2 regions of the Cupriavidus sp. PB-02 genome follow, and region 2 is predicted to be linked to the other one. Evidence: predicted binding sites of a transcription regulator. Region 2 holds the regulator's gene; the other holds the start of a gene.
The links. The regulator sigma-54, encoded in region 2, starts transcription at its own class of promoters, with help from an activator protein. The targets are predictions, from matches to a motif close to TGGCANGNAANCTGCTTT.
Positions count from the first base shown of each region.

Region 1: AC10V3_RS21085 (ethanolamine ammonia-lyase subunit EutB) is a predicted target of sigma-54. The motif match lies at 1,938-1,955, and genes of this name have one in related genera.

Region 1 is NZ_CM177695.1:82,686-86,094, reverse strand. It holds gene eutC (ethanolamine ammonia-lyase subunit EutC) at 1-365, opposite strand, end outside; gene AC10V3_RS21085 (ethanolamine ammonia-lyase subunit EutB) at 414-1,796, opposite strand; gene AC10V3_RS21080 (AI-2E family transporter) at 2,200-3,237, shown strand; gene AC10V3_RS21075 (FadR/GntR family transcriptional regulator) at 3,301-3,409, opposite strand, start outside.
Region 2 is NZ_CM177694.1:355,768-359,176, forward strand. It holds gene hpf (ribosome hibernation-promoting factor, HPF/YfiA family) at 313-663, opposite strand; gene AC10V3_RS01780 (RNA polymerase factor sigma-54) at 712-2,190, opposite strand; gene lptB (LPS export ABC transporter ATP-binding protein) at 2,359-3,159, opposite strand; gene lptA (lipopolysaccharide transport periplasmic protein LptA) at 3,216-3,409, opposite strand, start outside.

The DNA.
Region 1 (3,409 bases), on a different replicon from region 2:
ATGACGAAGACTACGTCAGGGGCTTCGGCCGCCTGCAACGCGGCCAGCCTGTCGCGGCTGGCATCGTCAAGGCGCCGGCCCAGGTCCGGGCGCCGCAGGTAGTGCGTGCGGTCCGGCGCCGCGCTGTGCACGGCGACATGCTGCAGCCTGGTGGTGTCCAGCGCCGCGGTGACCGCGCCCACGTCCAGCGGCAGGTGCACCGCATCGCGCGCCTGCGCATGCGCCAGGCCGAAGGCCAGCACGGCATCGGTGGTCTGGCTGTGGCCGGTGCGGCCCAGCGCGACGCGCGCGCGCGTGAACTGGCGCAGGCGCTGCCATGGGTCGGTATCCGAGGTGGCGGTGGTGGCGGGCGTGTGCCCGGACATGGCGTCGCGGGAAGGAGGATGGCGTTTGGCCGGCATGGCGCTGGATATTCAGAGACTGTGCGCCATCTGCAGCAGCGGCTGGCGGGCGGCGGGCTCGAGCAGCCGGCCGCTGGCATCGGCAATGCCCATGCGCTGCAGCCACACCTCGAACTCCGGTGCGGGGCGCAGCCCCAGCACCTCGCGCAGGTACAGCGCATCGTGGAACGAGGTGCTCTGGTAGTTCAGCATGATGTCGTCCGCACCTGGCACCCCCATGATGAAGTTGATGCCGGCCACGCCGAACAGCGTCAGCAGCGTATCCATATCGTCCTGGTCGGCCTCGGCATGGTTGGTGTAGCAGACGTCGCAGCCCATCGGCACGCCCATCAGCTTGCCGCAGAAGTGGTCCTCCAGTCCGGCGCGGATGATCTGCTTGCCGTCGTACAGGTACTCAGGCCCGATAAAGCCGACCACCGTATTGACCAGCAGCGGCGAGAACGCGCGCGCCACCGCGTAGGCGCGCGCCTCCATGGTCTGCTGGTCGACGCCATGGTGCGCGTTGGCCGACAGGGCGCTGCCCTGGCCGGTTTCGAAGTACATCAGGTTGTCGCCCACGGTGCCACGCGCCAGCGCCTGCGCGGCATCGTGCGCCTGCGCCAGCAGCGACAGGCTGATGCCGAAGGCCGCATTGGCACGCTCGCTGCCGGCCACCGACTGGAACACCAGGTCCACCGGCGCGCCCTGGTCCAGCGCGCGCAGCGTGTTGGTGACATGGGTCAGCACGCAGGACTGCGTGGGGATGTCATAGCGGCTGCGCAGCTCGTCGATCATGCGCAGCAGCGAGACGATGGCGCCGAGGTTGTCCGAGGCCGGATTGACGCCGATGGTGGCATCGCCGCAGCCATACAGCAGCCCGTCGATGATCGACGCGGCGATGCCCTTGGGATCGTCGGTCGGGTGGTTGGGCTGCAGCCGCACCGACAATCGGCCAGGCAACCCGACGGTGCTGCGAAAGCGCGTCACCACCTGGCACTTGCGCGCCACCGCCACCAGGTCCTGGTTGCGCATCAGCTTGCTGACCGCCGCGGCCATCTCCGGGGTGATGCCCGGCGCCACGCGCGCCAGCGTTGCGCTGTCGGTCTCGTGCAGCAGCAGCCAGTTGCGCAGGTCGCCCACGGTGCTGGCGCCGATCGCCGCAAAGGCCGTGGCATCGTGGCGGTCCATGATCAGCCGCGTGATCTCGTCGTCCTCGTACGGCACCAGCGCCTCATTGAGGAACTGCGCGAGCGGCACCTCGGCCAGCGCCAAGCGGGCGGCCATCCGCTCCTGTTCGCTCTCGGCGGCGATGCCGGCCAGCGCGTCGCCGGAACGCGCCGGGCTGGCCTTGGCCAGCAGCGTGCGCAGGTCGGCAAAGACATGGCGATGGGTGCCGATGGTGTGGGTGTAGGCCATGCGTCGGGTTCCGTGCTGGGACTGCGACTTGAAGGGCTTGGTGGGGCCGGGCCTTGCGGGTGCCGGTCTTCCAAATATAGTCACTCTTTGCGCACGTGGCCCGCTTGGGGTCGGCGGCGCGCCGGTGGCGACGCTTGACGGTCAGCAAATCCCGTGCCTGTGGCGCAAGACAGACGGCGTCGAGCGAACAGCGGTCGCATTTCTATGCTATGTCGTGCAGCGGGCATCGCTGATGTTGCTTCTGTTCGAAGCACTTCAATGATGGCCACTTCCAGCGATAAGCTCCCCACCGGCAATGGAGCGCCTGACAGCCCTCATAATAAGCGTCGGGTTCAACCATAGCCCGCCAGCCATAACCGCCACACGCGGCGAAGCGACTTAAACACCCAGCCGGAGACCTTAAATGAAAGACCCCGACCCGCCCACCGTCCCGCGCCTGCTGCCAGCCGCGTGGTACAGCGTCGGCGCCGTCGCCTACCTGCTGACCGCCCTGGCGCTCTGGACCGTGCTCCAGGCCAACCTGGTGGCCGCGCTGCTCTCCGGCCTGCTGCTGTATTCGTTGGTCGACGTCCTCGCACCGCGGCTGATGCGGTTGCACCAGCGGCACGACGCGCTCGCGGTGTTGATATTGTCGGCGTTGATCCTGCTCGGGCTGTCGCTGGCGGGCTGGCTGCTGGTGCGCTTTGTCAGCGGTGAGGGCAATACGCTGGACGGGCTGCTGAACCATGTGGCGGATATCATCGACCAGTCGCGCGGTCGCTTGCCGCCCTGGGTGAGCGATGCGCTGCCCAATGGCGTGGACGAGCTGGCCAACACGCTGATCGAGACGCTGCGTGCGCATGCCGCCATGGCCCAGAAGCTCGGGGCCGAGGTACTGCGCACCTTGGTGCATATCCTGATCGGACTGGTGATCGGTGCAATGGTGGCGCTGTACCGAGCGGTGGCGCGTCCCAACCGCCGGCCGCTGGCGACGGCGCTGGTGGCGCGGGCACGTACGCTGCAGCAGGCGTTCTCTCAGTTTATCTTTGCGCAGATCCAGATCTCGACGATCAACACGGTGCTGACCTCGATCTACCTGCTGCTGGTGCTGCCGCTGTTTGACGTGCACCTGCCGCTGACGAAGACGCTGGTGGTGATCACCTTTATTGCCGGCCTGCTGCCGGTGCTGGGGAACCTGATCTCGAATACCGCCATCGTGGTGGCGTCGCTGTCGGTGTCGCTGCCGATCGCGGTGGGATCGCTGGTGTTCCTGGTGGTGATCCACAAGCTGGAGTACTTCCTGAACGCGCGCATCATCGGCGCGCGCATCCAGGCGGCAGCGTGGGAGCTGTTGATAGTGATGCTGCTGATGGAGACGCTGTTCGGCATCCCGGGCGTGATTGCCGGGCCGATTTTCTATGCCTACCTGAAGCGGGAACTGGCGGGCGCCGGATTGGTGTAAATGCCGCGCCCGGCACGCCAGGCTCGTGGTTGGACCACTATCGGCTCGGAACTCTCTGGCGACCTAGGCGCCGTCGTCCTGCTCGACCCGGCTGCGTACGAAATCGATGTGCGTCTGCATCGCCGTGCGCGCCTCTTCCGGCCGGCGCGCGCAGATGGCGTCGCACAGGGTG
Region 2 (3,409 bases):
TCCGGCCATTATAGAGCAGCGGCTTCCTCCCCATTGTGCAGCGCAGCGCCGGATTCGGGTGCAAAACGACACAAGGTCACGCACCGGGTTGGATGCAAAAAATGCCCGCCTGCCATGTATGGCGCAGCATACACCTTGCCGCCGTCGTTGCGAACACCCTCGCCCAATCGGGTGGTACTAGTTTGCACCGCCGCCACAGCCAGGGCGCTTTATGCTCATTTTCTGGCGCCAGGGCGCAAAAAAGCCGCGTTTGAGCGCGGCTTGCCTGTCTAGTCTCGGATTCGACGGCTCGCTGGGAGCCGCCGGGCACGGTCATTGCTGCATTTGCGCTGCGGCCATCTGATATTTGACCGCCTCGCGGTCGTGGCTTTGCACGCGGTCCTTGTAGCGGATCACCTGACGGTCGAGCTTGTCGACGAGCGCGTCGATTGCCGCATACAGGTCTTCGTGATGCGCTTCAACAAAGATGTCCTTGCCCCTGAGATGTAGATTGATTTCCGCGTACTGGCGCCGGTCCTTTTCTTTGTGATTATCGACAGAGAGCAGCACGCTAACGCCAATGACTTGATCGAAATGCCTGACGATTCGCTCCAGCTTCGTTTCCACGTACTCACGCAATGCCGGCGTGATGTCAAGGTGGTGTCCACTGATCTTGAAGTTCATAGCGCTTCTCCTTCTGAAAGAGCCTCACCAGGCAGGCGGTGGGCTCGGCTACAAAGACTTGCGGAGATTGACTGCGGGGATTTTCAGGGCTTCGCGATACTTGGCAACGGTGCGGCGTGCGACAACGAAGCCTTGTTCGCCCAGCAGTTCGGCAATGCGACTGTCGGAAAGGGGATTCCTCGGGTCTTCGGCTCCTATCAGTTGCTTGATCAAGGCGCGGATGGCCGTTGATGAAGCCGCGCCACCGGTTTCGGTGGACACGTGGCTGCCGAAGAAGTACTTCAGTTCGAAAGTACCCATCGGCGTTGCCATGTATTTATTGGTCGTCACCCGGGAGATGGTTGACTCGTGTAAACCCAGTGTATCGGCAATCTCCCTCAAAACCAAGGGGCGCATGGCGATTTCGCCGTGGGTGAAAAAGTTCTTTTGACGCTCGACAATGGCCTGTGAGACACGCAGGATGGTGTCGAACCGTTGCTGGATGTTCTTGATCAGCCACCGCGCTTCCTGCAGCTTCTGCTGCAGGCCGGCCGTGCCCGACTCGCCCTTGGCGCCGCGCAGGATCTGCGCGTACATATCGTTGATGCGCAGCCGCGGCATCACATCCGGGTTGAGTTGCGCGGTCCAGCCGCCGCCGCTCTTGCGCACGAATACATCGGGCACCACGAAATCGGCTTCCGGGCGGCTGTAGGCATGGCCGGGATAGGGCGCGAGCGAGCGGATCAGTTCATGCGCCGCCTTCAGCGCCGCTTCGTCCACCTGCAGCGCCTTCTTCAGCCGCGTGTAGTCGCGCACTGCCAGCAGTTCCAGGTGGTTGGTGACGATGACCAGCGCCAGGTCGCGCTGCGGGTGCTTCAGGCGCCGCAATTGCAGCGCGAGGCACTCGGCGGCATTGCGCGCGCCCACGCCGGGCGGATCGAAGCTCTGCAGCAGCGTCAGGATCGCGTGGACTTCCTCGATCTCGAATTCGAGTTCTTCCGGCAGCTCGGTGCAGATTTCCTCGAGCGACGCGCTCAGGTAGCCGTCGTCGTCCAGCGATTCGATCAGGAAGATCGCCAGGCCCTTGTCGCGCGTCGAGATCTTCAGCGGCGCGAGCTGCTCCATCAGGTATTCGCGCAGCGTCGGCTCGGCGTCGCGCAGCTGCATCGGCGTCTTTTCGTCATCGTCGCCTTGCGGCCGGCGGGCGAAGTCGTCAAGGCTCCAGTCGCTGCCATAGTCGTCGCCGCTGCTGCTGTCGCCGTAGCTGTCATTGTCGCCCGCGGCGTCGGTGCGCGCGTCACCGTTTCCTTGCGGCTCGGCCGGCGCGGGTGCGGGCGCGCTCTGCAGGTTGACCGAGCCGTCGGCGGCCACGCGCAGCGGGCTTTCGATCCAGTCGTTCTCACGCTCGAGCAGGGGGTTTTCCGTCAGCGCCTGTTCGACTTCCTGCTGCAGTTCCAGCGTTGAAAGCTGCAGCAGCCGGATCGACTGCTGCAGTTGCGGGGTGAGTGCCAGGTGCTGGGAGAGGCGGAGCTGTAGCGACGGTTTCATGCGACCTATTTTATGCGCATCTTTCCGTTGTTGGAACGGAAATTGCTATCGCTGATGCGCTCTGATCGCCGCACGCTGTGGGGTATCCCACGCGCTGCCTGAACAAAACCTGCCGTGTGTGGTAGCGCTCGAGACAACGCTTCTGACCACTTTCAGCAGGCCGGTACATCACATGCGGAAGTTCTCGCCCAGGTAGACGCGCCGCACCGATTCGTTGGCGATGATCTCTTCGGGCTCGCCCGCGGCCAGCACCGTGCCTTCGCTGATGATGTAGGCGTGGTCGCAGATGCCGAGCGTTTCGCGCACGTTGTGATCGGTAATCAGCACGCCGATATTGCGCGCCTTCAGGAAGCTGACGATGCGCTGGATCTCGCCCACCGCGATCGGATCCACGCCGGCGAAGGGCTCGTCCAGCAGGATGAAGCGCGGCGACGAGGCCAGTGCGCGCGCGATCTCCACGCGGCGGCGCTCGCCACCCGACAGCGACAGCGCCGGGTTGTTGCGCAGGTGCGCGATCTGCAGGTCGTCGAGCAGCGAATCGAGGCGGCGGTCGATCTCGGCCTTGCCCAGCGGCTTGCCGTTTTCCACCTGCAGCTCCAGCACGGCGCGGATGTTCTCCTCGACGTTGAGCTTGCGGAAGACCGAGGCCTCCTGCGGCAGGTAGGACAGCCCCATGCGTGCGCGCTCGTGGATCGGCAGGCCGCTGATATGGTCGCCGTCGAGCACGATATCGCCCTCGTCCAGCGCCACCAGGCCGACGATCATGTAGAACGAGGTGGTCTTGCCCGCGCCGTTGGGGCCGAGCAGCCCGACCACCTCGCCGCTCTTCACGTCCAGCGAGACATCCTTGACCACCGTGCGCGTGCCATAGCGCTTCCTCAGGTGGCGCACGACCAGCGTGCTGCCCCCGGCTAGGACGGTGGAGGCTTCGACGAAAGGCTTTTCGGCAATCGTTGCGGTATCGGTCATTGGCTCAGGCATTCATTCAGGCGGCGGCGCAGGGGATGTCGTATGCGGCGCCGGCGTCAGGGTTTGTTGGCCGGCGCGGGCGCGGACTTCAGGTTCAGCGGCGAGCCGCCGGCACCGGGCGCGCCTTGGGCGCCCTGGTCCTGGCGCGGCGACAGCACTGCGCGCACGCGGCCGGAAGGATTGGCGGGCGAGCCCTCGCCGCCGCTACCGGCAGCCGTGTAGAACTCCTTGCGGCTGTCGTAGGTCAGCA